DNA from 2 places in the Orenia marismortui DSM 5156 genome. Region 2 is predicted to be linked to the other one. Evidence: riboswitches for the same ligand, from Rfam matches in the RefSeq annotation. Region 2 holds a riboswitch; the other holds the start of a gene.
The links. A riboswitch is a leader RNA that binds a small molecule or an ion and turns the genes downstream of it on or off. The one in region 2 is predicted to bind cyclic di-GMP.

Region 1 (17,181 bases), on a different contig from region 2:
GGGATGTAGTGATGGTGCTAGAACTAATACCCTCAGTGGTAGTTCCAATTTAAAAGTAACCGTTAAAGTTCCCAAGAAAGATACAGATGAAGCAACAGATAAGATTGAAGAAGAATTTACCGTGAAAAAGGTAGAGGTATCAATTGTAAATCGTAATAATAGTAATGATAAAGACAGTGAAACTAAGGAGATTAAAGGCAGTAGCAGTAGTGTTTCTTTAAACTTCAATAACTTATCTAGAGGGAGTACATATGAGCTTGATATAGCTGTTAAGGATGAAGATGGTTATATAGTCTATGAAGATAATGATAAGTCTACTACAATCAATGGTGATGATAATCTACTTACAGTTTCATTTGGTGAAGAAGATTTAACAGATGCTAAAGGATTAGTGATTAAGCTAAGTAATTTAATCTCAGAAGTTAAATCAGGAAAAGTATTTTTAACTCCTTCTAATGGGTTGAAAACAGATATTAATATTGACAATAAGGTGGCTCGCTTTAATGAAATTTCTGCTAATAAATATCTATTAGAGATAGATTTATTTGATTCAGATAATAACTCAATTTATGAAAAAACGGTTAATGACCTTAAGATTTTACCAGGAAGAGTTACCCAAATAGAGTATGACTTAGCTAAAGAGAAGGTAGTTAATACTACTTGGTTATCTACAGTAGCACCAAAGGCTCCTACTGGGCTAACTGCTTTAGCAACAGAGTCAGGTATTTTGCTCAATTGGGAAGATAATTCTACTAATTATATGATTTATAGGGGATCAGATAAGAGTTCTAAAACTCCCTTAGAAGAGAGTACAAATAATTATTACAAAGATAGAACTGCAATGGCAGGTGATACATACTATTATTGGGTTAAAGCAATTGATAAAGCTGGGCTAAATAGTGAGTTATCTACCAAGGTTAGTGCCACTGCTATTCCTAGTAAGTATGATGGTGTTAAGCTACACTTTAAAGATAGTGATGCTCAGAAAGCTCCTCAAATATATACTTGGTATCTAAATGAACAAGAAGAAAAAATAGAATTATCAGGCAGTTTAGAAGATATGGAAACTATGAAATCAGAAGCTAATGATTGGTATGTTGCTGAGTTTCCAGAGATCAGAAATATAAATATCATTTTTGTATCTGGTGATGGAAGAAAATTCGAAGATTTGCATAGAAGAGAAAATGAATGGTGGTATCAGGAAGGTCGATGGTACTCCTATAATCCTGATAAGCCAGCTAAGCCAGAAATTGAGTTTGATTTAGAACCTGGTTCTTATGACTCTGAGACTCAACTGGAGATATCTATTAGTGGAGAAGATATTATAGAGACAAGTGCTAGATTTAATAACCAAGATATTAGTTTGAATATTAGTGGAGAAGATGTAGATAAAACTACTGTGCTTTTAGGTGATTATCTTAAAGAGAATGAAAGTGGAGAACTTTCTGTAACAGTAGTGAATGATATAGCAACAATTACAAAAACAGCTAGATTTACAATAGGAGATACTGATAATAAAAAAGATAATACTAATAGAGATTTTACATTCCATTTTAAGAATAATAACAAGAAAGTGCCAAATATTTATCTATGGCAAGGAAAAGGTGAAGCTAAAATTGAGCCTACTGGTGTATGGCCAGGTACACCTATGTTAGAGGAAGAAGATGGATGGTATAGCTATAGTCTAATAGATATTGAGGTTGAAGAATTAAATGCAAAGATTAATTGGGATAGTGGTGATACAGGAAATATAATGGGAATTGAAGCTGGTGAATGGTGGTATAAAGATGGAAAATTTGTATCTAAACCTGAAATTATAATAGATACTCCAGCTGGTACTTATTTAGGAACTAAAAGTATTACTTTATCTATTAAAGATAATGGAGATAAGATTATAGATTTAATCTGTGAATTTAATGGTAAAAGAATCGATATTGTAGATAAAGCAGATATAAGACTTGCTGATTATTTAGAAAATGAGGAGACTGGTAGGTTGACTATAACTGCTAGCAATCAAATAGGTACTGTAAGTAGAGAAGTTACATTTACCAGACAAGATAGGAATTAGCTCAAAATTAGTTATTGATTATATATGAATTAATTCTATAATTGCAGGAAAATAGCTATCATTAGAGAATATAAAATTAGAAGTAAAGATAAAGAAAGGGGAGAAGTAGATAATGAGAAAAAGAGTTACTTTGTATGCTTTACTATCTATATTAATTTTAGCAGTAACATTAACAGGTTGTAAATCAACTGGAGATGAGTTTGCTCTAGTTTCCTCTGATTTAACAGATTATAATCTTAATAGTGTAGATTATACTTTAGGGGAGTTTAAACTAGAGTTTAATGAAAAGGTTGCTGGAGCAAAAGTATCTTTAGTCCAAGGGGATAGTAAATCTAAAATTGAGACTAATGTAGAAGGAAATGTAGTTACTTTAACAGGTTTAAAATTAGAAGCCAAAACAAATTACCAGCTAGTTACTAATATTAAGTCTAGCACAGGAAATGAGCTATCTACTAAAACTGATTTTACTACTAGTAGAAGTTATCCAGAAATTAAAGATCCTAATGAGACTCTGATGCAAACTTTCTATTGGGAAATGAATAAAGGTAAGTATAAAGAAAAATATCCAAAAGAATCAAACCTATGGAAACTACTTTCTGAACGTTCAGATGATTTAGCTAAAATAGGGATTACTTCTGTTTGGGTACCACCAGCTAATAAAGCTCATGAGCAACAAGATGAAGGTTATGGAACTTATGATCTGTGGGATTTGGGAGAATTTAATCAGGTTAACACAGTTAGAACTAAATATGGAACTAAAGAAGAGTTGGAGCAAACTATAGCTGACCTTCACCAAGAAGGAATTAAAGTTTATTATGATGCAGTATTAAATCATAGATTAGGTGCTGGTTATGAAAATATAGGGGATTCTATCTTAGCATCTGGTCAGAAAGCAGAAACTTATACTAAATTTTATCCACTTAAAGGAAGACAGAAGTATTATAGTAAAGCTGATGAATGGAAATGGGATTGGAAGGCCTTCGATGGTGTAGATTATGCTGCTAATTTAGGGAATATAGCACCACAAAATTTCAAAGGGAAGACATGGGATGATACTTTTGAGAAGGATTATCTATTAGGGGCAGATGTTGATTATCAAAATGAAAATGTTAAAGATGAGTTAAAGGAATGGGGAAGTTGGATTATAAATGATATTGGTTTTGATGGATTTAGACTTGATGCAGTTAAACATGTTGATTCTAAATTTATTGATGAATGGATAAGTAGTATTCAAGAAAATACAGCTAAAGATGTATTCTTTGTAGGAGAAGCGTGGGTAGAGAATACAATGGGGCTAAGTTTTTATATGTATGATGTAAATAATCCTAATTTACATGTGTTTGATTTTCCATTAAGAAAAACCTTTGAAACATTAAGAAATGGGAATTTAAATATGTCTACTCTAAGTAAGGCCGGTATGGTTAATAAGAGGAAATTTGCTGATAAAACAGTTACTTTTATAGATAATCATGATACTGGTCGAGATATTGTAGAGTATAAAGCACCAATTAATATAAGAAAGTATCAAGCTTATACTTATATTTTAATGAGAGAAGATGGATTGCCTATGGTTTATTGGAAAGATTATTACCAAGATGGAAAGAAAGTAGGACTAGATAAATTACTAAAGGCAAGAAGATATTTTGCTTATGGTCCTGGACGAGAGGTTAAGACTAATGATGTAAATACTTATTCTTATGTTAGAGGAGGTCTGTCAGATGTTCCAGGAACGGGATTAGTCATGATGATTTCCCAAGGTACTTCTGGTGATTTAACTACTAAGAGAATCGACTCAGGTAAGTCTAATACTGAGTTCTATGATATTACTTCTAATGTTAAAGGAACGGTTAAGACTGATGCAGATGGGTATGGAGATTTCAAAGTGAAAAATTCTATTGATGAAGGTTGGAGTGTTTGGGTACCAGCTAATTAATGAACCTTTATCTTAATATATTAAAGGTATAAATTGGATTAGAAAATCTGATTTATACCTTTTTTTATATTATTTTTGATTTATTAAAAAAATAACTTGAATTAAATTCCATTATATGTTATTATTTTTATATAAAATAAATAATACTAAAAATAAAAATAATCTTCTTCAGGAAGCAATGATGTATAGACTGTAATTGGTCACCTATTGTCTATATTGAGCTAATGGTGAACCCTCCCTTGTATTTTATAATAAGGGTGGGGTTTTTATTTTTAAATAAGATTATAAACTATAAAATTAATAAGAGTTTTTAAATTAATAGTGTCAAAAGTTTAGAACAGAGAGATAAGTTTAAAAAAGTATATAAGGTTATAAGAGAACATATCTAGCATTTTATTATTGCTTGGGTATGTTTTTATTTTTTCTTATAAAAAATATATTTCAAGGAGATGGTAGTTTTGAGGAGTAAGGAATTTTATTTATTAGTACTTTTAATTTTAGTGATTGGATTAGTTGGATGTTCAAGTAGTAGTGGAGGAGGTGGAGGTTCAGAATTAGGAATCCTAAAGATCAATGTGCCTAAAGATGCTGAAACAGGTGAAATTATAGCTAATTATACTATAGAAATTATAAATAGTGATGGGGCTATAGTTAAAACAATTGATGAAATTAATGATGGTGGAGAGTATGATTTTAAGCCTGGTACTTATAATGTTGAAGTAACAGCGACAGGATATGAAAAATGGAGTAGATCTTATATAGTTAAAGCTGATGACCCTATGCCTGTTATTCCAAAGTTAACTAAAAAGAGTACAGCAGTAGAGATAGAAGAATTAAGTGTTGATCCTTCTCAAATAACAGTATCAGTAGGAGATACATATGAATTACCTCAGTTTGCAACAGCAACAATGACAGATGGAAGCGCATCAACGGTAAAAGTGAATTGGAATAAGGAAGTAGATACAAGTGTAGCAGGAACTTATGAATTTATAGGAAGTGTGGAAGGGACAGAATTAACAGTAATCTTCAAGTTAATAGTTACTGATGAAGAAAGATTTATTGAGAGTTTAGATATTAATCCAAAAGAAGCAACAGTAGAGGTAGGGAATAGTTATAGCTTACCAGCAACAGCTACTGCAAGCTATAATGATGGAAGTGAAGAAACAGTAGATATAATCTGGGATAAGGAAGTGGATACAAGTGTAGCAGGAACTTATGAATTTATAGGAAGTGTAGGAGGAACAGAATTAACAGTAAGCTTCAAGTTAATAGTTAAGGAAGAAAGAACTATTGAGAGTTTAGATATTAATCCAAAAGAAGCAACAGTTCAAGTTGGAAGTAATTATAGTCTACCAGCAACAGCTACTGCAAGCTATAATGATGGAAGTGAAGAAACAGTAGATATAATCTGGGATAAGGAAGTGGATACAAGTGTAGCAGGAACTTATGAATTTATAGGAAGTGTAGAAGGAACAGAATTAACAGTGAATTTCAAGTTAATAGTTAAGGAAGGAATATTCATTGAAAATTTAGCGGTTAATCCTTCAAAAGCAATAGTAGGTGTAGGTGAAGAATATACTTTAGCAGCAACAGGAACAGCAACAATGAGTGACGGAACTACAAAAGAAGTGAATTTAACTTGGGAAGATTCCGATGGGAATATAGTTGAGAATGGAATAGTAGATACAAGTGTAGCAGGAACTTATGAGTTTATAGGAAGTACAGCAGGAACAGAATTAACAGTAGGATTTACTTTAACAGTAATTGATGAGTCTGCACAAATAGGAATTGAAGTAGACTGGGAAACAGCTCCAAAAGCTCCTGTATCTTTATCATCAACTTTAGATAATTCAGCTATAACTCTAAGTTGGGATGATAGTGAAGAAGGTATTGCAGGCTATCTAGTCTATCGTAGTACAGAAGTAACTGGCGAAAAAACTCCTTTAACATATAGTTTAATTACAGATACTAAAACTTATGTTGATGAAAATGTAGAAGCAGGTACAACTTATTATTACTGGGTTGTTTCTTATAGAAAGAGTAGTAATGGAGGATTTTTGGGAAGTGATCTAAGTGAAGCACTTGAAGTAACTTATGCTGCTCAATAATGAAGAGATAATAGTAATGATTAAATTCATCAGTCCAATGGAAGGGATTCTATAAAGTAGAATTGTCTTCTAGATTAATTGATGATTAAAAACTTTAAATCTATATCTGGCAAGTGAACTTATTTATCAAATATTATAATGGGTTATATTTTAGATTTTAATAAGTTTTACTTGCCTAATTTGGATGATAAATTATTAATGTTAACCTAAATGAAAGGTGGGATTTTATGTTTTATAAATTAAGAGGAAAAAAATTAGCCTTATTACTAAGTATAATTACTTTATTCATGTTAGTTGGATGTAGTAGTAATGGGGGGAGCGATGAACTAACTGGTAATCAATCAAAGTTAGGAGTTACAGTTAAGCTGCCTGGGAGTCAAGAAGACGGGGCAAGTATTCAAAAACTAGATATTAATTTAAAGAAGATAGAAGGAAAAGTAATTAATGTAAATGATAGCAATGATATTCATGAAAGTGAAGCTAAAATTGAGGAAGGGACTACAGAAGTCGGTCTTGAGTTTAAAAACTTAAAAAAGAATGCTAAATATAAAATAATTATCAAGGGGATCTATGTAGATGGAGATGAAGAAATTGTAGCTTACAAATCGCCTGAAGATACAACAGCAGTTACAAATGATGATGAGTCTACAGTTACAGTAACATTAGAACTTCAAGCTACTAAGAATTTAACTATGAATTTTGAGAATATGCCAGCAGAGGCTGCTAGTGGAATAGTGACTATAGTACCAGAAGAGGTTGGATTAGAGGCTGAGATAGATGTTGCTGAAGCAAAAGCTGATTTTGGTTCTACTCCAGCTGGTGAATATGCTGCAAAAGTCAAGTTATATGATAGTGAAGAGAATCTAATTGTAGATAAAGCTACTGAAGTTTTTGAAGCTTTACCAGGTCGTGCTGAGAATGTTAGTGTTGATTTAGAGAATACTACTTCTGGAGGAAAATTAAAAGTTAATGTAACTTGGCAGTTAGCTCCTAAAGCTCCAACTGGATTAACTGCTAAATATAATGAAAGTACTGGTGCAATAGACTTAACTTGGGATGATAGTGCAGATAAGTATTTAGTCTATCGAGGAACAAGTGAGGCAGAGAAGCTTCCTTTAATGGAGAAAGCGATCACTACTCATAATTATAGTGATACAGATGTTCAAGGTGACACAACTTATTATTACTGGGTAAGAGCCTATGATGCTGATGCTTTGGCTAGTGATTTAAGTGATTCAGTTAGTGAAACTACTCCAGCGCCAGAGGGAATTACTTTACACTTTAAATCTGATTCTAGTGCTACACCATATGTTTATAGCTGGTATACAGGTACTGATGGAACTAAGTATGAGCCTACTGGTGGTTGGAATAATCAAACTGCTATGGACTCAGAAAGCAATGGTTGGTATAAATTAACTATAAGTAAAGATAATTTAAATAATTATGAAAGTGGAATTAGCTTTGGAATAATAATTACAGATTCAGCTAATGGTGGAAATAAATTAACTGGTGGCGATACTGAAATTAAGGATTTAGGCCAATACTGGTGGGATGGAAGTGATTGGACAACAGATAATCTTAATGGTCCATCTGAACCAAAGATTCCAGTATCTCCTAAAGGTGGAACATATAAAGGAGATACAGTAATTGAGGTAGGACCTATTGATGATGGTGGTGCTAGTATAACTTCTAGTAGTTGTGAATTTGCTGGTGAAACATTTACACTTTCTACTACTGAAATTACTGAAATTAAAATAAGTGACTATGTAGCTGATGGTGAGAAGGGTACTTTAACAGCAAGTGCTACTAACTCAGAAGGAACAACTGAAGTAAGCTATGATTACACTAGAGATGATGGAGCGGTAGTTGATAAGTTTACTTGGGATAATGCAAGTGTTTACTTTGTTATGACCGATAGATTCTTTAATGGAGATCCAAGTAATGATAATTCTTATGGACGGATCACTGATTATGGTAGTGATAAGTTAAATACAGGAACTTTCCATGGGGGAGATATTGCTGGATTAACTGAAAAGTTAGAGGAAGGATATTTTGAAGACTTAGGTGTTAATGCAATCTGGATTACTGCTCCATATGAACAGATGCATGGTTTTTGTGGTGGCGGTTCTGGAGGTTTCCCTCATTATGGTTACCATGGTTATTATGCGCTTGATTGGACGATGATGGATAAAAATATGGGTACAATAGAAGAGTTTAGGGATTTTGTAAATACTGCTCATAGTCAAGGGATTAGAGTTGTAATGGATGTTGTAATGAATCATCCAGGTTATAACACTATGCTGGATGGAGTACAATATGGATTTGGTGGAATAGATGCTAGTGAAGAAGAAGTAATGAGTTGGAGACCATCTTCCGGTGAGAATTGGCACAGTTACCATGATCATTATATTGATTATGATAATAAATCTGCTTGGAGTAATTGGTGGAATGGTTGGGTTAGAGCAGGTTTACCTGGATATGAACCACTTGGGGAACCACCTTTAAAACAGCTTCCTGATTCTGGTTTGCCTGATATTAAAACTGAAATAACTAATAGTATTGGATTAGCACCAATACTAGAGACTAAATGGTCAATGGAACAAAGTGGATATGATCAATGGATTGTACCAGCTGCTGAAGAGTTAAGAAAGAATTTAAATAATAGTGCACCAGCTGACTATATTATCAAATGGTTAGCTGCGTGGGTAGAAGAGTTTGGAATTGATGGGTTTAGAGTAGATACTGCTAAACACGTTGAAAAATGGCGATGGGGACAATTGAAAGGTGCCGCAGAAGATGCATTAGATACTTGGAGGGCTGAGAATTCTAATGCCCCAGGAGCAGAATGGGATGAAGATTTTTGGATGACTGCTGAAGACTTTGGTCATGGTGTAGGTAGAAGTGATTATTTCAATGATAATGATGGAGATGGTACACAGGACTTTGAATCAGTAATTAATTTTTCTTTCAACCAGAATCCTCCATCAATATCTAATGTAGGAGATGTTTGGCAGGATTATGCTAATCGGATTAATAATGGAGATTGGAATGTGTTAACTTATATTAATTCTCATGATGCTAGGGATACCTATAATTGGTATGATACTAATAAAGATATGGGAACAATGCTACTATTATTGCCTGGTGGAGTACAGATTTATTATGGAGATGAGAACTCTAGAGAGCTTGGACCAGAGGTTGATGGCGATGCAAATCAGCCTACAAGATCAGATTATCAATGGAACACTAATCAAGATATTTTAGCCCATTGGCAGAAAGTTGGTCAATTTAGACATGACCATCCTGCTGTAGGTGCAGGTCAACAAACTGATCTAGGAAATAACACTTATGGTAGAACTTATAGTGGAAATGCTATGGAAGATAAAGTTGTAATTGCAATTGGTGGAAGTGGAACTACAAGTGTAAATGTAGAAGGAATCTTTGCTGATGGAACCCAAGTAAGAGATGCTTACGATGGTGATACTGCTACAGTAAGTAATAGTACAGTAGAGTTTGACTTTGATAACGGAGTTATCTTAATTGAAGCAGTAAATTAGTAATTTCAATATTTAATGTAGGGAAGACATTAATGTCTTCCCGAGATTCTAAATAATAGGAAATTATATTAGAAAGGAAGGGAGCATTATGAGCTTAATTAAGAAAAGAAGCTCTTTATTTATAGGGCTACTTATGTTGTTGATTTTGTTGACAGCTTGTAGTAGTGATGGAAACAATAGTAGTCTTAATAAAACTGGTAAATTAACATTAGAAATTCCTGTACCTGTTTCTACATTGGCTATAACCGATGCATTAGTTGAAACAGTTGAAGTTAAACTTACTAATCAGAATGATCCTGATGATGTTCATACAGAGAGCCAAAAGGTTTCTTCAGGTAGTGTTATCTTTAACATTGATAAATTAGCTGTAGGAAATATATATGATGTAGAGGTTAAGGCTTTAGATGAACCTGGCTATGATGTATATCAAGGAAGTAATGTTGCAACAATTTCTAAGTCTGAAGTTACAATTGTCCCTGTTGATTTGAAGTTATTAACTGCTGATTCTTTAGAGGTTAATATTGACACTGATCTTGATTATGATTCAGGAACGGTAAAATTAATTAATTCAAAGTATGAAGCAGAAATTATTAATGATCAAGCAGTATTAGATCAAGAGATTCTTGCTAACGATTACACCTTAGTGGTTCAGCTGTTTGATAGTAGTGGAGAAGAAATATTAAGAAAAGCAGGGGAAATTAGTATATTCCCTGGACGACTTACTATTACCGATCCAATAGATCTAGGTGTAGCAGGCAATTTAAAGATTATTGAAAAATGGGAAAGAGAACCACAAGAAGTAGTAGTTTCAGCTGATCCAGCTGGTGCAGAATTTCTAGATAGCCAAGAAATAACTTTATATGTTAGTGGAAGTGATATAGAAGTAAGTAGATATACTTTAGATGGTAGTAATCCAGCTACTGATGGAATTGATTATAGTAATGGAGATACGATTACTATTGGCGAGAATATGTCTGCCGGTGAGATCAAAACTCTTAGATTATATGGAGAAAATGATCTAGGTGAGATGAGTCAAAGCTATGAGTTTTCAAAGATCGAGAATAATAGTAGAGAACATCCATTTAAACTAGGAGCAGTATATTCTAGAACAGCAACAGACTTTAGAATCTGGTCGCCTGATTCTAGTAATGTTACGGTAGAAGTAGATGGAGACGAGTATGATTGTCAGCCAGTCAGTGTGGATGGATATAGTAATATTTATGGTGTAACAGTAAAAGGCGATTTGCATCTTAAGGAATATCAATTCAAGATTAATGGTCAGCCAGTAAGAGACCCTTATGGGGTAATGGCTAAATATGATGCCGAATTAGCCAATGGAAATGAAGGAAAAGAAGGTCAGGAACAAGGTGTTAGTATTAGGACTAATGTAGGTAGTAGTGTAAATATTGTTATGGACTTATCTAGAACCGATATTGATTGGTCACCAAGACCTGAACTTAAGGAAAGAGAAGATTCTATTATCTACGAAATGAGTATCAGGGATTTTACGATTGATAGTACTTCTGGTGTTAGCTCTGACAAAAGGGGTAAATTCTTAGGAGCTGTAGAGGAAGGTACTAGCTATTCTAGTGTTAAAACTGGAATTGACCATTTAAAGGAGCTAGGAGTTACTCATGTACAGATTATGCCTTTCTATGATTTTGCTACAAAATACAATTATGCCACTGGAGAGATATATAACTGGGGTTATGACCCAGTAAACTATAATATTCCTGAAGAGAGATATTCAATGACTCCAGCAGATTATGAAGAAAGAATTAAAGAGTTGAAGATGATGATTGATGAGTTCCATAAGAATGACATTAGAGTAATTATGGACGTTGTATATAACCATACCTTTGAGGATGAGATGTTTGAGAATATTACTGATAAGTACTATGATGGACAAAATTTATCAGGATGTGGGAATTCATTAGATACTGGAGTTCCAATGGTTAGTAGAATGATTAGAGATTCATTAGAATACTGGGTACGTGAATATAATATCGATGGATTTAGATTTGATTTGATGGCAGTTTATCATGATAAAGAAGTTCGTCAGTGGGGAGAGTATTTAAATGATCAATTCTCTGATAGAAACTTATTATTGTATGGTGAACCTTGGCGTGCTATGGGTAACCCTGATAGGTTTGAGAGCGAGAAAGCATTTTCGAATAAAAAACCAGTTTTAGCTGATGCTCATGTTGGAATGTTTAATGGTGGATTTAGAGATGCAATTAAAGGAAAAGGTAATGATGCAACTTCAGGCTATGCTTTTAATTGGCAAGGAAACCCTGTTGGTGAAGCTACGACAGGAAATATAGAGAGTGGAATTCGAGGTTCACTAATGGACTATAAGAGTCGTAATCCTTTAGGTGATATTTGGAATTATTTCAAATCATCTTATGACCCAGAACAGACAATTAATTATATTTCTGCTCATGATAATCTCTGTTTATGGGATAAGATTAATACTTGGGCAGATGCTAATAATCAAACGAGTCAAAATTATTTAAAACGGATCAATGATTTTGCTAGTTCAATAGTGCTTACTTCTCAAGGAATTCCTTTCATTCATTCAGGTGATGAGATGTTAAGAACTAAACATAATGGTCAATTTAGTGATCAAGCTCATAACTCTTATATGTGGGGGGATGAGATGAATAAGGTAGATTGGAGCTGGAAGACTCAAAATGATGCAAATGCTAATGGATTAAATGACACTTTTGAATATTTTCGTGATTTGATTCAATTGCGTAATGAGCATCCTGGTTTTAGATTAAATACTTGGGATGAGATCAATGATTGGATGACAACCTATATTCCATCTGATCGAGGAGATATAGTAGTTTCACAGATTGATGCTGATCAAAATAGCGATAGTTGGGATGAGATTATAGTTATATATAATCCTGGAGATAATTATCAGGTTAATTTGCCAGGTAGTGGATGGGAGAAGGTATTTGATGCTACTGGAGCAAATCCAACAGACCAGAGTAATACTGCTGAAGGAACTGCAGTAACTATCTTTGCTAAATAAGATTATGCTTAGAAATTAAATCTACTGTATATATTCAAAATCTAAAGTGTAACTTAAATATGTAGTTATAGAAGGATAAAGTGACACTTTCGGAGTTAGGCGTTAGGAAATGGGAGGTAGGAAGACCTTACTATCCCCTATGACCTAACTCCTATCACCTAAAAATGTCTCTTTATATCCATTAAGTTTCATTTTAGAGTTATTTAGCTATAAATTGATATTGATTAGTTTAATTAGATGAAATTAATTTATGTTAATCATAAAGGAGGTCTTTTATGCAAGCAATGATTAGAAGAAATAAATTATTATTGCTAACATTAATGTCATTTGTATTAGTGATGGCTGTAGGCTGTAGTAGTGATAATAATTCAAGTGATTTTATAAGAGATTCAAAGCTAACTTATCAAGTTAAGATTCCAGATGTTTTGATTCAATCGATAACAGATAAGGTTAAGGTTGATAAAATTGAGGTTACGATAACAAATAAAGAAGATAGTCAAGATATTCAAACTGAGACAGTAACTGCTGAAGAAGGGCAGCATTTAGAACCTATCATATCTGTTGAGTTTAATGAATTGGCACGAAATGCAACTTATAAGATTGAAGCTACAGCTTTTGATATTGATGATAAAGCTAAGAATGAATACCCTGTTTTCCGGGGGAATTCAGAGATACTTGTTTCAGGAGAGGTTACAGATGAGATTAAGTTAAAACTAACTGAGGCAAGTAATTTAGTAGTTAATTTAGATAATATACCAAGCGAAGCTACTTCAGGTAAGGTTATTTTACAAGGTGCTAATAATATTGAAGCAGATATTGACCTAGAGAATAATAAGGCTGATTTTAGTGGAAGCACTATTTCAGCTAACTATTATGATCTAGTTATTAAATTAGACGATAATACAAAAAAATATGGTGGAATTTATATCTTGCCAGGGCGAATTAGCAATACTGAAGTGATCGACTTATCAGGAGCAAGTAATGATCTAGGAGAGATTAAGGTTATTTGGGCTGAAGCTCCTGAGGCTCCAAGTAATTTAGTAGGTGAGGAGAGTAATTCTGAAGCTGTCTTAGAATGGCAAGGTGATGCAGTAAAGTATCAAATTTATCGTGGAACTTCTGAAATTTCTACCTCCTTCCTTGCTGAAACCAGTAATCTGAATTATACAGATAGTAGTGTTACACCTGGGGAAACTTACTACTATGCAGTAAGAGCTGTTACTGCTGAAGGACTGGTCAGTGATTTCACTAGTCTTGTTCCTGTGGAAATTCCAGGTAATGGACCAGTTGTGACGCAGGATTTCAATAATTTAAGGATTTACCAAGTTTTTGTTGGTACATTTTTGGATGGTGATGGAAGGGAGAATTTCCCTGCTGTCTGGGGAAATGATGATGCTTATGGAGATTTAGATGGTGTGATTGAGGCTCTTGATTATATTAAGGGGCTTGGAATGAATGCGGTTTGGTTAACTCCTGTTTTTGAGTCAAATGGAAATGATAAATTAGATGCTACTGGTTATTTTGCTCAGGATTATTTTAATGTAGATGATAACTGGGGGGGCAATGATAAGTTAAAGCAATTAATAGATGAAGCTCATGCAAAAGGATTATATGTCTTCTTAGATGGTGTTTTTGGACATCATAAAGGTAGTGTTAGACCTTCCCCTACAGGTAAAACTCCTGCTGGAGGGAATGATCCTGTAGACTATCCAGGGAGTTTAGAATTTTATAAAGAGGTAGCTACATGGTGGATTGAAGAGTTTGAGGTTGATGGTTGGAGATTAGATCAGGCTTATCAAGTTGCTACTGGGCCTCATGATGGTGATTATTATCAGGATAAAAATTATTGGGTAGATATTAGAAGAGCTGTTGAAGAGGTTTGTGAGCAAAGAAAAACTAGAGGTGAAGAATGGGGAACTCTTGGTTATATGGTAGCTGAAATTTGGGATGGTGGAGGAGAAAGTATCCTGAAGAATGCTTACACTGGTTATAATGGAGAGAAAGCTTTACTATCAGCTTTTGATTTTCCAACAAGATATAAACTTGTTCAAACTCTAGCAGTTGAAGAAAGTGGTGCTGGCAATAATGGTGATGCTTCTGCTCTTAATTGGGGATTCACTTCTCCTGATAAAATAGATGGTGTTTATCCAAATATGTTTCTTGATAATCATGATCTTTTGAGATTTGGAGACTTAATGCAACGTGGTGGAATAGGTGAATACTGGAAGAGATATAAGGCAGCTATGAGTTTTGTTGCAGCCTATACTGGACCTATAACTATCTATTATGGAGATGAATGGGGAGCTGAAAGAAAAGGATATATAAATGATGGTGATATTAATCAGGTTCATGATGATAACTGTGCAAGAAGTACTGGAAAAATTTCTGGATTTTCTACTAATGAGGAAAGTATGCTCGATTATACAAAGAGTTTGATGAAGATAAGATCAGAACATCCTGCTTTATGGAGAGGGAAAAGAGAGAATTTAATAGCAAGTGGACATCAATATGCCGATTTAAAGAGTGATCCAGATGGTAGTGAACAGATAGTTTATCTTTTAAACACTGGTACCACCCAAACTACAATTCAAGTCAATGTTGGAGGGAATGGATTAAAAGACCTTCTAACAGGTGAAATAATCAGCGGATCAGGAAGCTATAGTATTCCTGTTGATGGACTAACAGGCCGTTTCTTACTTGTTCAATAGTGAGTGGTGGCTTAAAAGATATAGCTTCGTGCTTCTAGAGTATAATTTAAATCTGGAGCTATAGATGGTGGATAATGCGACACTTTTTAGCTAGCTATTAGTCTCTAAATACGAGTTTTAACCCGTAGTCTGTGCAGAAGTCGCTCTAAGGGAATTACTTTTGGTCTAAAAACTAAAAAGGTTGAATTTTAAAGCTAAGTTTTTTAAATAACAGTGGTGAGTACTTATTAAGAGGTGAGAAGTTTTTGCTTCTTTATACTAGTTACTTATCACTGTTACAAATAATAAGTTTATAAGTCGGAATCTCCTTCCTTATAATTTGAATTAGGAAATAAATTTTTGAAAGGAAGGTCTGGATGAATAGATTAATAAAAAGAAAATTTTTATTCTTAATAGCAATTATAGCAATAGTTTCATTGATAGTAGGATGTAGTTCTGATGGGAATAAGGGTAGCAAAGGTATAGGAAAGTTAAATGTAGCTATCAATATTCCAACTGAATTATTGCAGACAATAACTGATGATGTCAAATTAGAAGGTGGTAAAGTATTCATTACTGCAACTAATCAAGATGATCCTAATGATAAACATCAACAGGATACAGCTGTTGCTGAAGAAATATCCTTTGAATTTAGTGAAGTAACTGAAGGTGCTAGCTATGATATAAAAGTTATTGCTAAGGATGAAGATGGTTATGCTGCTTATCGAGGTGAAGCTAGTGCTACTATAGCAGCAGCAAAAAATACTTTAATAGAGATGGAGCTTAAATTAACAGCAGCTGAGGCTTTATCTGTAGAGTTAGAGAACTTGCCAGCAGGTAATTTAGGAGAAGTCGTCTTAGCTAGTGCTACTTCAGAAGCTATTAAAGCAGATATTGACTTTGAAAATTCTATAGCTAATTTTGAGCAAGGAATAGCAGCTAATCATTATCCTTTAATGGTAAAGATAGATGGAGAGATTGTAAAGAAAGGTAAACTAGTTCTTTATCCTGGACGTTCGACTGTTGTAACTGTCGATATGTCAGCTAGTGGAATTGATTTAGGAGATCTACCAATTAAATGGGAAGAGCCAAGAAATGATTTTGAAGCACCAGTTGTTACATCTAGCAAGGAGCCAAAGCGTTATCTAAATCCAATAGAGCTAACTTTAGATATTGAGGATAATAAAGATCCAGAACCAAAATTGTACTATACAACTGACGGAAGTGAGCCATTAGAAGATCCAGATTATTTATATACTGGAGAAAAAATTAAGATTGATGAGAGTATGAGAATCAGTACTTTAGCAGTTGACAATGTAGGGAATAGAAGAGAAGTACAATTTAGATATTATATTGGAGCAGGAACAGATAGAACAGACTTTAGAAAAGAAACGATTTATTTCTTAATGACCAGTCGTTTTTATGATGGTGATCCTGCTAATAATATAGTATGTTGGGATGAAGAAAGCTACTTAAATAACCCACCAAGTGATCCTGCTTGGAGAGGTGATTTTCAGGGGCTTATAGAGAAGTTAGATTATATAAAAGCCCTTGGATTTAGTGCTATTTGGATTACTCCAGTAGTCAAAAATTATAGTGGATTAGATTATCATGGTTATCATGCAGGAGACTTTACAGAAGTAGATCCTCGTTATGAATCACCAGGAGCAACATATGAAGATTTGGTTGATGCTGTCCATGATAAAGGTATGAAGATTATCCAAGATGTTGTCTTTAATCATACTTCTAACATGGGAGAAGAGAACCTTTATCCACTATTCAAAAAAG
Region 2 (17,181 bases):
CAGGTAGAATATCTGAGGTTCTTCAAGGTTCTTATGCTATTCCTTATTATTTTCCTATACAAAGGGTGAAAGGGAAAGTTTTTGCTGATCCTGGGATTGTAGAAAATAGTCCTGCTAAGGCAGCTAGTGTTTTAGATGCAGATTTTGTAATTGCAACTACATATAAAGGTGAAATAAGTGATAATAATTATGATACTCCAGGGGAAATTGCTGCTAGATACATGAAATTGGTTCAAGAAAGTAATACTTCTAAGATCTTGAGTAAATATTCTGATATAGCAATTGAAAGTGATGTAGTAGATTATTCTTTTATGGATTTTAGTAAGGCAGATAAATTAATCAACATTGGATATAGGACTACTAAAAGAATGATTCCAGAAATTAAAGAAAAGTTAGAAGCTAAGAATATTAAATTACGAAATTATAAAAAAAGAGAAAAGATTGATTTGAATCAGGAGATTAAAGATTTAAAGTATGATAGGATGTTAATAGAAGAATTAAGTTATAATCCTATATGTTATTATGGACAGGATTATTCTTTCTTTAAACATGATTTAATTAGATCATCTTTATATAAATTTCAATATGGTATGAATCTTGATAAGAATCATTTTAATTTAACAGTACTATCTACTGCTGAAGATAATAAAGATGATGTAGAGTTAAAATTAAGGTTTAGAAAGTTAAGTAAAGATATTGATTTGATTACAAAATATAAGTTGAATGAAGACAAAGATGATGATTTTATGGCAGGATTAAGATATTATGGTGATGACTATATTTTAGGAATAGGCCGAGGAATTATTAATGATCAAAATTTTAATTATTTAAAGAGTAAATATAAGGTGGGGATTTCTTCTTTTCTACTAGAAGGAGAGAGTGATATATTATATCCTTTCAAAGATGAAGAGCTTAAAATCTTGATCTCTCAAACAGGTGAGTACAAATTAAATGATAATTGGATTTTACAACCTAAACTAGTATTCAATAATACAAATATTATGGAATCACCAATAATCTATCGAGGTGAAAGTCCTAATGATTTTGTTAAATTGCAGTTATCTTTAAATTTTACTTATAATCATACATTTATTAATATCATAGATTTTATGCGTATTTTTAGGTTAACCGATATCCAGGCATATTTATTTAGTGATTATCAAAAAGATGATAGCTCATCAATAGCCCTTGGAATAGGTAGTAAAGCTGATTTTAAATTATTAGGGCTTAAACCATTAGATTTAGAGGTTTATGGAGGCTATGATAAAGAAGTAAAAGATATTAAATTTGGGATGAATATTTGTTATGATTTTTAAAAAAGAGGGTTAAATTTAACCCTTTTTTTAAAAGGAGATTATAATGCCTCCATCATTTGCATATACACTACTAAGTCCACCAGTTTCAACAATAATAATATCTTTAAAGTTATATTTTTTTAGAACTTCTTCTTTAAATCTTTCTGCTTTTTCTAAACAATTACAATGAGCTATACCTAAAATTTTCTCTTCTAATTTATCATTGTGTTTGCCTATAACATTGACTAATTTTTTAAATGCTCTTTTAGATCCTCTAGCCTTATCAACTAACTTTATTTCTCCATTTTCGTCTCCCATTATAGGCTTGATAGATAGAAAAGATGCTAGTTTACCTTTTACTTTATTCATTCTGCCAGCTTTGATTAGATTATCTAATGATTCAAGTAGAAAGAAAGTTTTCATTTCTTTGATATATTTATTTGTCTTTTCTATTATTTTGCTACGAGTGTTATTTTGAGCTAGTTCCTGGATTTTTAAACTGACCAAAGTTTCTCCAATAGAAGCACTTAAAGAATCAAACACATGTATAAATTTTTCTTTCTTATCTTCTAAAAACATATTTTTAGCTAAAATAGCATTGTTGTAGGTGCTACTTAATTTTGAGCTTAAAGTGATCACAAATACATTTTCGTCTCCTTCATAAGCTTCCATAAATAAGTTTGGAGAAGGGCTTGCTGTTTTTGGTGGGTTATCATTTTCTTTCATTATATTTAGTAGTTGTTTAACGTTAAATGATTCATTATCTTGATATTCATTTTCTCCAATATTTATGGTTAAAGGAACTAATTTAATATTTAATTTCTTCTGTAATTCGGGATTTAGGTCACAACCACTGTCTGCTACAATTTTTATATTCATTAGACTACTCCTTTTCATAAGTTGTTGTTTTGATAGTTAATTATTTTATGATAGTAAAATACTAATATTGATTTATAGTAATGATATGTCAATTATACATTAAATCAGGCTAATATATCAACTTATGAATCTAAATCCTAAAATAATTATCTGTTAATTAAATAAAAGTATAGTAGGGGATAATTAATTCATTTAAACTTTAGCCTAGATAATAATGCTAAAAGATAGTAATAATTGGTCAGTCTTTAGTCTTTTAATATTTATCACAATAAGAGCTATTATACTAAAATATATTTATAATTGATAATTTGACTTAAAATAAAAGGAAAATAAAAGGTTTTATTGTATTTAGTGAAAGGGTACAGAAGAAATTGTAGTTATATTTTTTAGTTAGTGATAGGAGTTATTGATATAGTAGAAATTAACCAAGGAGGAAACATGCCAATGAATAGATCAGAGAAGATTAATATAATATTCCCAAATGGAGAAATTATAAAGTGTCATGATTTAATTGCTTTAACTCGTAGCTATAAATTTGAAGAAGAGTTTGAACATTTCGTTATAGGTGATTGGAGTTTAGAAGAAATTATTGATAACAAATTACTTTTAACTCAGATTCTAAATAATCAAATTAAAGATAGATTATCTAATAAAGATGAAATTTTATTTAAAAATATTTTAGATAAACAAGAAAAAATTAAAAAGAAGGTTAAAGCTGAATTATCTAATGAAGAAAGAGAATTGTATGATGAATTATTTCCAGAGAACAAATTAATTTTATCTTCTCAGGATCCTGAAAAATTTAGTGAAGATGATTTAATAGATTTCTTTGAAGACGTCTTATATAATTTAGATTCTGAAGAATATAATAATGATCTAGACATAACTGATGCTAATATTGAAAAGGAATCTGAACAATCTAATGTTATCAGTCTGGACAAATATCGTAATAATAAGACTTGTTTAGATTAAACAAGTCTTATTATTATTTATATAAATAAGAAATTATTTTTTTTACTGCTAAAAGTAGTAATCTTTATATACATAAATCTATAATATAATGGAATAATAACCTACTGTTTAATCTTAAACAGCTAGGAGGTAGATATTGTGGAAGAGAAACTTTATTGGATCTGGGCAAGTGGAATAAAAGGTTTGGGACCTAGAAAGTTAAAAAGATTATTAGATTATTTTATTGATGCAAAAGGTATTTGGAAAGCAGATATAGAACAAATTACTAATGTGGATAGTATTGGTCCAGTTTTAGGGCGAAGAATTATTAATTCTAAAAAGTATTTTAATTTTAAAAAAGAATATAAGAAAATAAAAAAATTTGGAGTTAGAGTTGTAACTTTAGGAGATAAATGTTATCCTAAATTATTAAAGGAGATCTATGATTCTCCTCCTGTCTTATATTATAAAGGTGATTTATCTGCACTAAACATTAAACCAACTATAGCTGTTGTTGGTTCTAGAAAATGTACAACTTATGGTGAGTTAATAGCTGAAAAATTAAGTAATAGATTAGCAAGTATGGGAATATCAATTATTAGTGGCATGGCTCGAGGAATAGATACATTTGCTCATCAAGGAGCTTTAGAGTCTGGAACAACTTGTGCTATTTTAGGTTCAGGTATTGATATTGTATATCCACCTGAAAATAATAATTTAATGAAAGAAATAATTAATAATGGTGCTGTACTAACTCCTTTTCCTATGGGGACTAGACCTTATGGAAGGAATTTTCCTCGAAGAAATAGGATAATTAGTGGGCTTTCTTTGGGGACAGTTGTAGTAGAAGCAACTAAAAAGAGTGGTTCATTGATTACTGCTGAATTTGCACTAGAACAGGGGAGAGAGGTCTTTGCTATTCCAGGTGATATAACTAGGAAACAAAGTATGGGAAGTAATAAATTAATTAAATCAGGGGCAAAACTAGTTCAGAATATAGATGATATTTTAGAAGAAATTAATTTTTCTAGCTTATTACGGACTGATATAGATCTAGATAGCTCTAATAATGACTTTAAAAATAAGAAATCAAATAATAATTTGTTAGATGAGAATATAATAAATAAAAATAATATTATAAAAAAATTGACTCCAGAACAAAAGAAAGTATATCAGAGATTGTCATATAGCCCAAAACAATTTGAATATTTATTAAATGTTATAAATTTGAATTCAGCAGAATTGAATACAGTATTATTGGAGTTAGAATTGGAAGAGCTAATAGAACAATTACCAGGTAAAAGGTTTAGATTAGCTACATAGATAAAGTTTTTATAATATAGTCATCCGACTTTAGGTTGAAATCTAAATTTGTCTCTATAGATAATGCGAAACTCAAGTAACTAGTGACCAGTAACCAGTAAATAAGTTAACTAGTCACTCGTTACTGTTGCTTTATATCCATTAAGTTTCACTTTGAATTTGGATATCTATATTTATACTTTATAAAATATAATTAAAATTTTTGCACTTATTTAGAGTTTATTATGCAGCAGGTTTTTGATTAGGAGATAGAAAGGAGGCAGTATGGTTTTTTCTTTACCATACATAGAAGATGAATCAGAATATATTTGAGATAATTAGTCAGCTAGTAAAAAGATTGCTACATGATGGAGAAATTATACAAGATGAGGAGAAATTAATAAATTCTTTAAGAGAAGAAGGGTATAACTTAGATGATATTAGTCAAGCTTTTGAATTTATATTTTCTTCTTCGGAAATAATAGATTTACCAGAAAATAAAAGTAATAAAACAAATAATAAAAGATTTAAAAATAGAGTATTAGATTTTAGAGAAAAATCAAAATTTGACATAGAAGTGCAAGGGATTATTATGAAATTGAATGTTTTAAATTTACTAAGAGATGGAGAATTGGAGAAAGTAATAACAAGGTGTTTAGTAGGTAGTAATAAAGTTATTGATATTTCAGATTTATGGAAAGTATTAAAAGAGGTAGTTAATAATGAATTAAGGTTAGCTATAATTTCTAATGAGATAAAAGAGTTTAAGGATAATGATATTAAATTAGATAATAACTATATTAATTAGTATAAAATTGGAGGTGATAAAATGCCTAGAAAAAAGAAGAAAAAGAAGAAGTTGGTTATTGTAGAGTCTCCGGCTAAAGCAAAAACTATTAGTAAATTTCTAGGTAAAGGATTTGAGGTAGCTGCATCTATGGGACATGTAATTGATTTACCTAAAAGTCAATTGGGAGTAGATGTTAATGAGGACTTCAAACCTAAGTATATAACAATCAGAGGAAAAGGAAAAACTTTACAAAATTTAAAGAAGAAAGCTAAGAAAAGTGAAGGTGTGTTATTGGCGACAGACCCTGACCGTGAAGGGGAAGCAATTTCGTGGCATTTAGCACATGCATTAAAAATAGATGAAGATAGTGAGTGTAGAATTGAATTTAATGAAATTACAAAGACAGCAATAAAGAATGCATTAGATGAAGTTCGTTCTATAGATAAAGATAGAGTAAATGCACAACAGGCTAGGAGGATTTTAGATCGTTTAGTAGGTTATAAGTTAAGTCCTCTATTATGGTATAAAGTAAGAAAGGGGCTGAGTGCTGGAAGAGTACAATCGGTGGCAGTAAAGATTATATGTGATCGTGAGGAAGAGATTGAAGCCTTTAACCCAGAAGAATATTGGACAATAGATACTAAAGTAAAGGGAGAAAGTAAGCAGGAATTTTCGGCAAAATTGCATAGAATTAATGGTGAAAAATTTAGAATAGCCAATAAAAAGGAATCAGATAAAATAGTTAAAGCTCTAGAAGAGGAAAACTTAAAAATAGCTAAAATCAAAGAAAGCAAAAGAAGAAGGTATCCTTCTGCTCCTTTTACAACTAGTACCTTGCAACAACAGGCTTCTACCAAGATTAATTTTAGTACAAAAAAGACAATGTATTTAGCACAACAATTATATGAAGGTTTAGATTTAGGTGCTGATGGAACAGTAGGTTTAATTACTTATATGAGAACAGATTCAACCAGGATTTCTAAAGAAGCAAAAGGTAATTTGAGAAAATATATAAAGGATAATTTAGGAGAAAAATATTTATCTAAAAAGCCTAAAAATTATCAAGCTAAATCTGGTGCACAGGATGCTCATGAGGCAATAAGGCCTACTTCAGTGTTTAGAACGCCTGATAAGATTAAAGGTTACTTAAATAAGGAACAATATAAATTGTATAAATTAATTTGGGAGCGGTTTGTTGCTAGTCAAATGAGTCCTGCTTTATATAAGACATTAACTGTTGATATAAAAGGTGGAGATTATTGGTTAAGGTCTAAAGGGTCTATAGAATTATTTCCTGGCTTCTTAAAGGTAGATAGCACAAAACAAAGTACTAAAGATGAACTTCTTCCAGAGCTAAAAGAAGGAGAGAATATAAGTTTAAACAAAGTAATTCCAGAACAACATTTTACTAAACCTCCGGCTCGATATACAGAGGCAAAATTAGTTAAGACTTTAGAAAAGAAAGGTATTGGAAGGCCGAGTACTTATGCTACAATTGTAGCTACTATTCAAAATCGTGGTTATGTTGAGAGAGAAGGCAGTCAATTTAAACCAACAGAATTAGGAACTGTGGTTAATGGTTTATTGTCTAAGCATTTTCCAAAAGTCACAGATATAGAGTTTACAGCTCAGTTAGAAGATGATTTAGACAGAATTGAATCTGGGGAGGTTGACTGGGTTCAGTTGCTAAAAGATCTCTATTTTCCTTTTGAAGAAAGATTAGAAGAAGCTCGTGAAAATATGGAAAATGTTACTTTAGAAGATGAAGTTACAGATGAAATATGTGAAAAGTGTGGTAGTAATATGGTTATCAAGCATGGTAGGTATGGGAAGTTTTTAGCTTGCCCTGAGTACCCAGAATGTAAAAATACCAAGCCGTTTTTAAATAAGATAGGGGTTAAGTGTCCTGAATGTGAGACTGGTGATGTGGTAAAACGAAAAAGCAAGAAGAAGAGAACTTTTTATGGATGTAGCAATTATCCAGAATGTGAATTTATGACTTGGAATAAACCTGTGAATGAGAAATGCCCTAAATGTGGAAATAAATTTTTAGTAGAAAAGAATAGTAAAGGACAAAAGAAGATTTATTGTATAAATAAAGAATGCGATTATGAGAGAAATAAAGAATAAATATTATATATAGGTATAAAAATTATTTTGTTTGGCTAAGTCGTTGGTTTCAATTATTATTTTAGTAGGGTAGGTGAACTAATATGTTTGAGGCAACTACTGTAATAGCAATGAAACGTGAAGATAAGGTTGCTATTGCTGGTGATGGTCAAGTTACGATGCAGCATACTGTAATGAAACATGGTGCTAAAAAGATTAGAAGAATTTATAATGGGAATGTATTAGCTGGGTTTGCAGGAGCAGCGGCTGATGCTTTCACTTTATTTGAAAAGTTTGAAGGAAAATTAGAAGAGTTTCATGGTAATTTACAAAGAGCAGCAGTAGAGTTAGCTAAAGAATGGAGAACAGACAAAATGTTAAGGAAATTGGAAGCATTATTAATTGTTGCTGATAAAGAATCATTATTGGTCATTTCAGGAACAGGTGATGTTATTGAGCCAGATGATGGGGTTACTGCCATTGGTTCAGGAGGTTCTTATGCTTTAGCTGCTGCAAGAGCTTTAATAGAATATTCTGATTTGACAGCTGCAGAGATAGTTGAGAAATCCTTGGAGATAGCAGCTGATATTTGTATTTATACTAATAAGAATATTAGTGTAGAAGAAATATAGGAGGAGGCTGAAAAATGGAAGAATTAACTCCAAAAGAGATAGTTAAAAGATTAGATAAATATATTATTGGTCAAAATGAAGCTAAGAAATCAGTAGCTGTTGCAATTAGAAATAGATATAGAAGAAAAAAGTTACCTTTAGATCTAAAAGATGAAGTTGTCCCCAAAAATATCTTGATGATAGGGTCTACAGGTGTTGGTAAAACAGAGATAGCTAGAAGATTAGCTAAATTAGTCAAAGCTCCTTTTATTAAAATTGAGGTTACTAAATTTACTGAGGTTGGTTATGTTGGGCGTGATGTAGAATCTATGGTTAGAGATTTGCTTGAGATATCCATTAGAATGATTAAAAATGAGAAGATTGAAAAAGTTGAAGATAAAGCTAGTAGTTTGGCAGAAGAAAGAATACTAGATTTATTATTGCCAAGACCTAAAAGTAAAAATAAAAACCCCTTTGGTGCGTTATTTGCTGATGATGATAGAGAAGATTCTATATTAGATGTTGAGAGAGAGGAAAGATTTGAAAATCAAAGAGAAAAGTTACGAGAACGATTAAGATTAGGTGATTTAGATGATAGAATGGTAGAAATAGAAGTAGAAGATAATCCATCCCAGATGGTTGAAATCTTTTCGGGAACTGGTGTGGAAGAGATGGGAGTTAATTTCCAAGATATCTTTGGTGGAATGTTTCCTGGTAAGAAGAAAAAAAGAAGAGTTAGTATTGAAGAGGCTAAATCTATAATTAAAGAACAGGAAGCTCAAAAACTAATTGATATGGATGAAGTAAGTAGAGAAGCTATACAAAGGGTTGAAGAAGCAGGAATAATATTTTTAGATGAAATTGATAAAATAGCTGGTAAGAATTCTTCATCTGCTCCAGATGTCTCTCGTGGTGGAGTACAAAGAGATATATTACCTATTGTAGAAGGTTCAACGATAATGACTAAATATGGGCCAGTAAAGACAGACCATATTTTATTTATTGCTGCGGGTGCTTTTCATGTTGCTAGTCCTACAGATTTAGTGCCAGAATTACAAGGTAGATTTCCTATTAGAGTAGAATTAAGTAGTTTGTCTAAAGAAGATTTTAAAGAGATATTAATTAAGCCAGAGAATGCACTGATAAAACAATATAAAGCCTTATTGGAAACAGAAGGTATAGAGATTGATTTTACAGAAGAATCAATTGATGAATTAGCAGATATCGCCTTTAGAGTAAATGAACAGACAGAAAACATAGGAGCAAGAAGATTACATACTATTATCGAGAAATTACTAGAAGAAATTTCATTTATAGCACCTGAGATAGAAGATAAAGAGGTAATTATTGATAGAGAATATGTAAAAGACAAATTAGATAATATTGTACAAAATAAAGATTTAAGCAAATATATACTATAATATTTGAAATAAAAATATAATTTGTGTATAATTTGAGTAACTCCATAGTAAAATGCTTGATGATTGAGGGGGAAAGTATATGGAAGAATTACTAAATAAGACCCGTAAGATAAATAGATTAATTCAACGTTCTGCTGGACATCCTGTGAATTATGATGAAATGTCTCAAGTCTTAAGTGAAACTATAGAAGCTAACATTTATATTGTTAATGAAAGAGGAAAGTTGTTAGGCTATACTTTGGTTGATGCTTTTGAATGTGATCTAATGTTTGAAGAAGTTATTAGTTCTGAGGAGTTCCCTAAAAGCTATAATGATTGGTTATTAGGTATTTATCATACTAGATCTAATTATGAACAAAAAGAAGGTTTATGTGTATTTAAGGATCATGAAGATTGTATTTTTAAGCATAAGCTAACTACTGTAGTTCCTATTAATGGTGGTGGCGAAAGACTAGGAACGTTAATTGCAGCTAGGTTTGGCCAAGAGTTTGGTTCTAGTGATTTATTATTAGCTGAGTATGGAGCAACTGTAGTTGGTATGGAGATTTTGAGATTAAGAAGTGAAAAGATGGAAGAGGAAACAAGGAAAGAAGCGGCTGTTGATATTGCCTTAGAGACGCTTTCTTATTCTGAATTAGAAGCTGTTGAACATATTTTTGAAGAATTAGATGGTACAGAAGGTCTATTAGTGGCTAGTAAAATTGCTGATAGAGTGGGGATAACTCGTTCAGTTATTGTTAATGCTTTAAGAAAGTTTGAAAGTGCTGGTGTAATTGAATCTAAATCTTTGGGGATGAAAGGTACTTACATCAAAATTTTAAATGATAGATTGCTTGATGGCTTAGAAGAAATTAAATAGCCTTAACAAAACACAGGTTTTGCCTGTGTTTTGTTAAGGCTATAAAATAGTAATTTGTAGTTTTGTGGAAAATAATTACTTATATTAGTTTTATTTGCAAGAAAAAAATTTGACATTAAACTCGAATATTTATAAAATTATTATGGTATTACATAAAAATAAAATAATTAGCAAATCTATCGAAAGGTAGTGGCGCAAAGCTATGGGTCTAAAGATATTTATCAAATATCCATGATTGCCAGGTTGCACACTTTAAAAGCTATTGGTGAGGCAACTGTAGCTTTTTTCTTTATGTAAATTGATATTTTATTTTGATTAAACCTACCTACATACATAGAATTAAAAAGAAGGATTGGATATATTTTTTTGAAGGAATTTTAGTAGATAAGTCGAAATATTGAAAGTAGAGTATTTAATGTGTTTATATATGACAAAGTTAGGGAGGATATACTTAATGAAAATCTTTGATAATAGAAATTTTGGGGTGTTGGAGAAAAGTTTAGATGGGCTTGCTAAAAATCATCAGGCTATATCAAATAACATATCAAATGCAGATACTCCAGGCTATAAAAGGAAGTATGTAAGTTTCAGAAAAGAATTATCTGATTTATTAGAAAATAGAAATGACTTAAAAGTAACAAACAAAAAGCATATTGCTATTAATTCTAAGGATATAAGTTCTTTTAAGGCAAGAGTTCATACAGAAGAAAATACTTCTGTTAGAAATGATGATAATAATGTAGATATAGATGCAGAAATGGCTATGCTTGCTAGAAACACTCTAGAATATCAAGCGGTAGTAAAACAAATTAGTAATCAATTTAAGAGGTTAGACTCAGTAATACAAAAGGGAGGTAGGTAGGAATGGGATTATTCAATAATTTTAACATAAGTGCTTCAGGGTTGACAGCTCAAAGGTTAAGAATGGATTTGATTTCTAGTAATATTGCTAATGCTAATACAACTAAAGCTGAAGATGGTAAGCCTTATCGTCGTAAGCTTCCTGTATTTAGTGCAAAATTAAAAGATGAAATCAATAAGTTTAATACTGGTGAAGATGTAGGAAATGGAGTAGAGGTATCCTCTATTCAAGAGAGCAAAGAACCTTATAAGTTAGTTTATAATCCTAATCATCCAGAAGCTAATGAATCAGGATATGTCGAAATGCCTAACATTAATATTGTTTCTGAGATGACAGATATGATTTCTGCTACTAGAGCATATGAAGCAAATGTGACTGCTTTAAATTCAGCTAAGTCAATGGCTCAAAGTGCTTTGAAAATTGGCTAGTTTAGGGGAGGAGAATTAAATGAAAATAGATCAAATTAGTAATCATAGCTTAATGAAGGTAGATAAGCTTGATGAAAAGAAGGATAAGTATCCTTCTTTTGCTAATGTTATGAAAGAATCTTTGCAAAAAGTTAACAGTTTACAACATGCTGCGAATAAAGCAGGGGAAGATTTGGCATTGGGTAAAGCTGAAAATATTCATGAAGTTATGATTACTGCACAGAAAGCTAAACTATCACTAGATTTAACTACAACTATAACTAAGAAAGCTATAGATGCCTATAAAGAAGTTATGAGGATACAGGTTTAATGTACTTGTTCAGTGAGATTGGGGTGTAAATATGGTTAAAAATTTCTCGCAAATAAAAAAGCAGATACAAAATTTGTGGAACAATTTTAATAAAAAAGCTAAAATAGTGATTATTGTATCAGCTCTTGTTACATTCATTGGAATGTTATTGCTGGCTCATTGGGCTAGCAAACCAGAATATATGGTATTATTTAATAATTTATCTATGGAGGATGCAGGGGGAATTATTAATAGTTTAGATGAAAAACAAATTACTTATCAGCTGAAAGATAATGGTTCTACTATTTTAGTTCCTCAAAAGAATGTTCATAAGTTGCGGTTAGATTTAGCAAGTCAAGGACTTCCAACTGGAGGGAATGTAGGTTTTGAAATTTTTGACCGCAATCAGATCGGGAGTACTGATTTTGAACAGAAGGTTCAATTTAACCGTGCTTTATCTGGGGAATTAGCTAGAACAATTAAGCAGCTTGATAATGTTCTATCTGCTAATGTAAGAATTACTCCTAGTGAATCAAGTATATATAAAGAGCAAGAGGAACCTGCTAAAGCATCTGTAGTATTGAAGTTAAAGCAATATACCAAATTAACTACTAAAGAAGTGAAGTCTATTGCTAATTTGGTTGCTAGTAGTGTAAATGGTTTAGACCCTACTAGAGTTACTATTGTAGATACAACTGGTAATTTATTATCGGCTAAGCTCAAAGAAGATGATGAAAAGGCTGATATTAGTGATAAGTTAGCTTTACAGAATAAATTCGAAGAGGCTATTGAAAAAGATTTGAATGTAATGTTAACTAAAGTGTTAGGGATGGGTAATTTTTCTTTAGTTGTTAATGCGACTTTAAATTTTGATCAAAGAAATATAGAAAGTAAAAGGTATGAACCTGTAGTTGATGATGAGGGAATTATACGTAGTAAACAATCAAAAACAGAGAGTAGTCAAGGTATGACTACTACCCCAGAAGGAGTTCCTGGAACTACATCTAATTTACCTCAATATAAAATTAATAATCAGGATAGAACAGAACATGATAAAGAAGAAGAAATTGTAAATTATGAGATCAATGAAGAAGTAGAAAAATATGTACAAGCTCCTGGAACACTAGAGAAATTATCAGTAGCAGTAACTGTAGATACGCCTGATGGCCAATTAGATGCTGCGAAACAAGAAGCAATCACTAATCTTATTTCAGCTGCTGTAGGTTATGATGTGAATCGTGGTGACCAGATTACAGTCATCGGTATGGCTTTTGATAATAGTTTAGAAGAAGAGGTTATCAATGCTGAAGCTAGTGAAGCAGCAAAGAGAAGAACTATACTATTATCTTTATTGATTGGTATAGCAATATTAATTGCTGTGCTATTGATAGTGTTATATAGAAAACGAAGAAATGAAATGGGTAGTGAAGCTGAGGTAGGACAAAATGTTGATTATCTAATTGATGAGGCTGAAGAAGAATTTGCAGTTGGAGATAATTTAACTAGTGAAGAAAGAGAAAGGCAGAAATTACAAAATCAATTACGCAATATAATTAAAGATCAACCAGAAGAGATAGCTGGATTAATTAAAAGTTGGCTATCTGAAGATTAATAGGAGGGAAAGGAATGGCAAATTTAACTGGAAAAGAAAAAGCAGCTATTCTATTAGTTTCCTTAGGACCAGATTCATCAGCAGAAGTTTTTAAACATCTAAATGATGATGAAATAGAAGATTTAACTTTGGAAATAGCTAATTTAGATAAAGTCTCTACAGATGTAAAAGATCAAGTTTTAGATGAATTTCATCAGATGTGTGTTGCTTATGATTATATTAGCCATGGTGGAATGGAATATGCTAAAGAAGTCTTAGAAAAAGCTTTAGGGCAAAATAAAGCTAATGATATAATTGATCGTTTAACTGCTTCATTACAAGTAAGACCTTTTGATCAGTTAAGAAAGACTGATCCTAGTCAGATCTTAAACTTTATTCAAAATGAGCATCCTCAAACCATTGCCTTAATTTTGGCTTATTTAGATACTGATCAATCTGCTTCTATTCTATCTTCTTTGCCTTATGATAAACAGACTGAAGTAGCCAAAAGAATTGCTACTATGGAAAGAACTAGTCCTGATGTTATTAAAGAGGTAGAGCGGGTATTAGAACAGAAATTATCATCATTAATGACTAATGAGTATACTGTTGCTGGTGGAATAGATTCGATTGTAGATATCTTAAACCTATCTGATAGAGCAACTGAGAAGAAGATTCTAGAAGATCTTGATGAACAAAATCCAGAATTAGCTGAAGAAATTAGACAAAAGATGTTTGTGTTTGAAGATATCACATTATTAACAGATAGAGATATTCAAATTCTATTACGTCAGGTTGATACAGATGATTTATCATTAGCTCTTAAAACAGTTAGTGATGAAGTGGCTGAAAAGATATTTACTAATCAATCTAAGAGGGCTTCTGAGATGTTAAAAGAGGATATAGAATACTTAGGACCTGTTAGAATAAGTGATGTAGAGGAAGCACAACAAAAAATTGTTAATGAGATCAGAAAATTAGAAGAATCTGGAGAAATTATCATTAATCGTGGCGGAGAGGATGAGGTTGTTGTCTAATGTTATAAAGTCAGGTCAAGTTAAATCAGGCCAAAAGTTTATAATCAATAATAGATCTGATCATAAAATAATAAAAGACAATATTGATAATAATCTTGAAGAGCAAATTGAAGAGGAAAATTATAATCTTAAACAACAAATTTTGATTGATGCTCAAAAAAAAGCCGATGAAATAGTAGCTGATGCCCAGGCTAAAGCTGAAAAAATAATTAACCAGTCAAAAGAAGAGGCTGAAAAGATCAAGTCTAATGCAGAAGCAGAAGCTAATGAAGTTATTAAAACAAATAAAGAAAAAGCTTATAAACAGGGGATTGAATTAGGAAAAGAAGAGGGATTAAAACAGATAGTAGAAAAATTTAATAGTCTGACAAATACTCTTCACGATAGTGTTGAGGAATTTGATCAAGAAATTAATGAAAGAATGGCAGTGATAAGAGAAGATATAGTTAAATTATCAATTGCTATAAGTAGAAAAATTATTGGACAAGAATTACAACTTGATTCCGAATTAATAAAAAATATTATCCAAGATACAATCAGATTATTAGATGGCGAAGAAGAAATTAGTATCAGAGTTAGTCCTGGTGATATAGAGTTATTAGGAGATTATAAAGAGCAACTAATAGCTTTAAATAATGGCCTAGAAAAGATAAAAATTATTAGTGATGAAAGCATCAAAGAAGGTGGATGTATTATTGAAACAGATTTTGGTGGCTTTGATGCTAGTATTGACTCTCAATTAAAAGAAATTGAAAGCAGATTATTGGAAGTGAATAATGATGAATAAATCATTATTTGATTTTGATATAGCTAAGTTGGTTAATGATTTAAGTTATATTAATCCAATTAAATCTTTTGGTAAAGTAAAAAGAGTTGTAGGATTAACTATTGAATCTGAAGGTCCTAATGTGCATTTGGGAGAAAAGTGTTTGATTAAACCTAAACTTAGTTCAGAGATTATTCAAGCTGAGGTAGTAGGATTTAGAGATAATAGTGTATTATTAATGCCTTTAGGTGAAATGGATGGTATTGGTCCAGGTTGTAAAGTCTTTTCTACTGGAGAACCATTGAAAGTTAAGGTTGGTCCTGAATTATTAGGGCATGTTTTAGATGGTTTAGGTAATCCTATGTCAGACTTTTCTGTTGAAGGTAAGTTGGAAGAATATTCAGTTTATAATTCTCCTCCTAATCCCTTGACCAGAAAGAGAATTACTGAACCATTGTCTTTAGGGATCAGAAGTCTTGATGGTTTACTAACTTGTGGGAAAGGTCAGAGAATGGGTATTTTTGCAGGAAGTGGCGTGGGAAAGAGTACAACTTTAGGAATGATTGCACGTAATACAAATGCGGATGTTAATGTTATTGCTTTAATTGGAGAGCGTGGAAGAGAATTACGTGATTTTATTGAAAAGGATTTGGGAGAAGAAGGATTAAAGCGTTCTGTAGTAGTTGTAGCTACTTCTGATCAGCCCGCCTTAATTAGATTAAAAGGTGCTTTGGTAGCCACTACTATTGCAGAGTATTTTAGAGATCAAGGTAAAGATGTTATGTTTATGATGGATTCTGTAACTCGATTTGCTATGGCTCAACGTGAAGTTGGTCTGGCTGTAGGTGAACCACCTGCTACACGAGGATATACTCCGTCAGTATTTGCTCTGTTGCCAAAGTTAATGGAAAGGGCAGGTACTAATGAAAAGGGAACAATGACAGGCCTTTATACAGTATTGGTAGAAGGGGATGATATGAATGAACCTATTGCTGATACAGTTAGAGGTATTTTAGATGGACATATTGTTTTATCTAGGGATTTAGCAGCCAAAAATCACTATCCTGCTGTAGATATATTAGAGAGTACTAGTAGAGTGATGAATGAAATTGTAAGTGAAGAACATAAGGAAGCTGCTAGTCAGTTAAGAAGTGTATTGGCTACTTATGAAGAAGCTAAAGATTTAGTTACTATTGGAGCATATGAACCAGGTAGTGATCCTAAATTAGATTATGCCTTAGATAAATTGGATGCAGTTAATAACTTTTTAAAGCAGGGGATTAATGAGAACAGTAGTTATAGTGATACTGTTAATTCTTTGATGAATATCTTTGCTGGAGAGTGATATAATTGAAAAAATTTAATTTTCGATTACAGTCAGTTTTAGATCTAAAAAAGCAAGAAGAAGAGGCAATACAAAAAGAGTTAGCTAGATTAATACAAGAATATCGAAAAATTGAGAAGAAGATTGATAACTTGAAAGCAGAGAAGAAGAATATTCAACAGAAGTTAGAAAAGGAAGAAGGAATCAAAATAAATCCATCGCAAGCTGTAAGAACAAGAAATTATATTAAATTTTTAAGAGATGAAATTGAAGAGTTAACCTTAAAGCTAAACTATTGGGAAGATGAAATAAAGAAGTGCCGTCAAAACTTAATCTCTAAAACTAAAGAGAAAAAATCTCTAGTTAAACTAAGGGATAGAAAATATGATGAGCATTGGCAAGAAATGTTATCTGAGGAACAGAAGTTAAATGATGAGTTAGCTATTAATAAGTTTAATTATAAAGGTAATAGATCGCAAGGCTTATGAGAGCAATTTTAATATATATATTTATATTGTTGATTAATTTGAATAATAGTTTATTAAATAGTAGTTAAGCAGGAGGAGCTAATAATGAAAAAGAAGATACTCCTAGGACTAGTAGTATTATTAGTATTAGCAGCTTTAAGTTTGTTCTTACTAGATTATTTTAAAGTTTTTACCATCGA

Region 1: linked by a shared signal. The riboswitch ahead of OREMA_RS0103670 (Ig-like domain-containing protein) and the one ahead of flgB (flagellar basal body rod protein FlgB) in region 2 are both predicted to bind cyclic di-GMP.

What each region holds. Positions count from the first base shown of each region.
Region 1 covers NZ_KB900617.1:811,182-828,362, reverse strand. The annotation lists gene OREMA_RS0103680 (starch-binding protein) at 1-2,068, shown strand, start outside; gene OREMA_RS0103675 (alpha-amylase domain-containing protein) at 2,181-4,001, shown strand; cyclic di-GMP riboswitch class II at 4,164-4,249, shown strand; gene OREMA_RS0103670 (Ig-like domain-containing protein) at 4,460-6,109, shown strand; gene OREMA_RS18195 (alpha-amylase family glycosyl hydrolase) at 6,337-9,666, shown strand; gene OREMA_RS18190 (alpha-amylase family glycosyl hydrolase) at 9,755-12,706, shown strand; gene OREMA_RS18185 (alpha-amylase family glycosyl hydrolase) at 12,982-15,414, shown strand; gene OREMA_RS19165 (alpha-amylase family glycosyl hydrolase) at 15,771-17,181, shown strand, end outside.
Region 2 covers NZ_KB900623.1:301,258-318,438, forward strand. The annotation lists gene OREMA_RS0115140 (patatin-like phospholipase family protein) at 1-1,316, shown strand, start outside; gene OREMA_RS0115145 (DegV family protein) at 1,344-2,174, opposite strand; gene OREMA_RS0115150 (hypothetical protein) at 2,619-3,146, shown strand; gene dprA (DNA-processing protein DprA) at 3,285-4,448, shown strand; gene OREMA_RS0115160 (DUF494 family protein) at 4,741-5,235, shown strand; gene topA (type I DNA topoisomerase) at 5,257-7,347, shown strand; gene hslV (ATP-dependent protease subunit HslV) at 7,431-7,958, shown strand; gene hslU (ATP-dependent protease ATPase subunit HslU) at 7,973-9,358, shown strand; gene codY (GTP-sensing pleiotropic transcriptional regulator CodY) at 9,438-10,217, shown strand; cyclic di-GMP riboswitch class I at 10,377-10,468, shown strand; gene flgB (flagellar basal body rod protein FlgB) at 10,672-11,079, shown strand; gene flgC (flagellar basal body rod protein FlgC) at 11,082-11,507, shown strand; gene fliE (flagellar hook-basal body complex protein FliE) at 11,527-11,817, shown strand; gene fliF (flagellar basal-body MS-ring/collar protein FliF) at 11,849-13,408, shown strand; gene fliG (flagellar motor switch protein FliG) at 13,423-14,424, shown strand; gene OREMA_RS0115210 (FliH/SctL family protein) at 14,417-15,211, shown strand; gene fliI (flagellar protein export ATPase FliI) at 15,201-16,535, shown strand; gene fliJ (flagellar export protein FliJ) at 16,541-17,002, shown strand; gene OREMA_RS0115225 (MotE family protein) at 17,087-17,181, shown strand, end outside.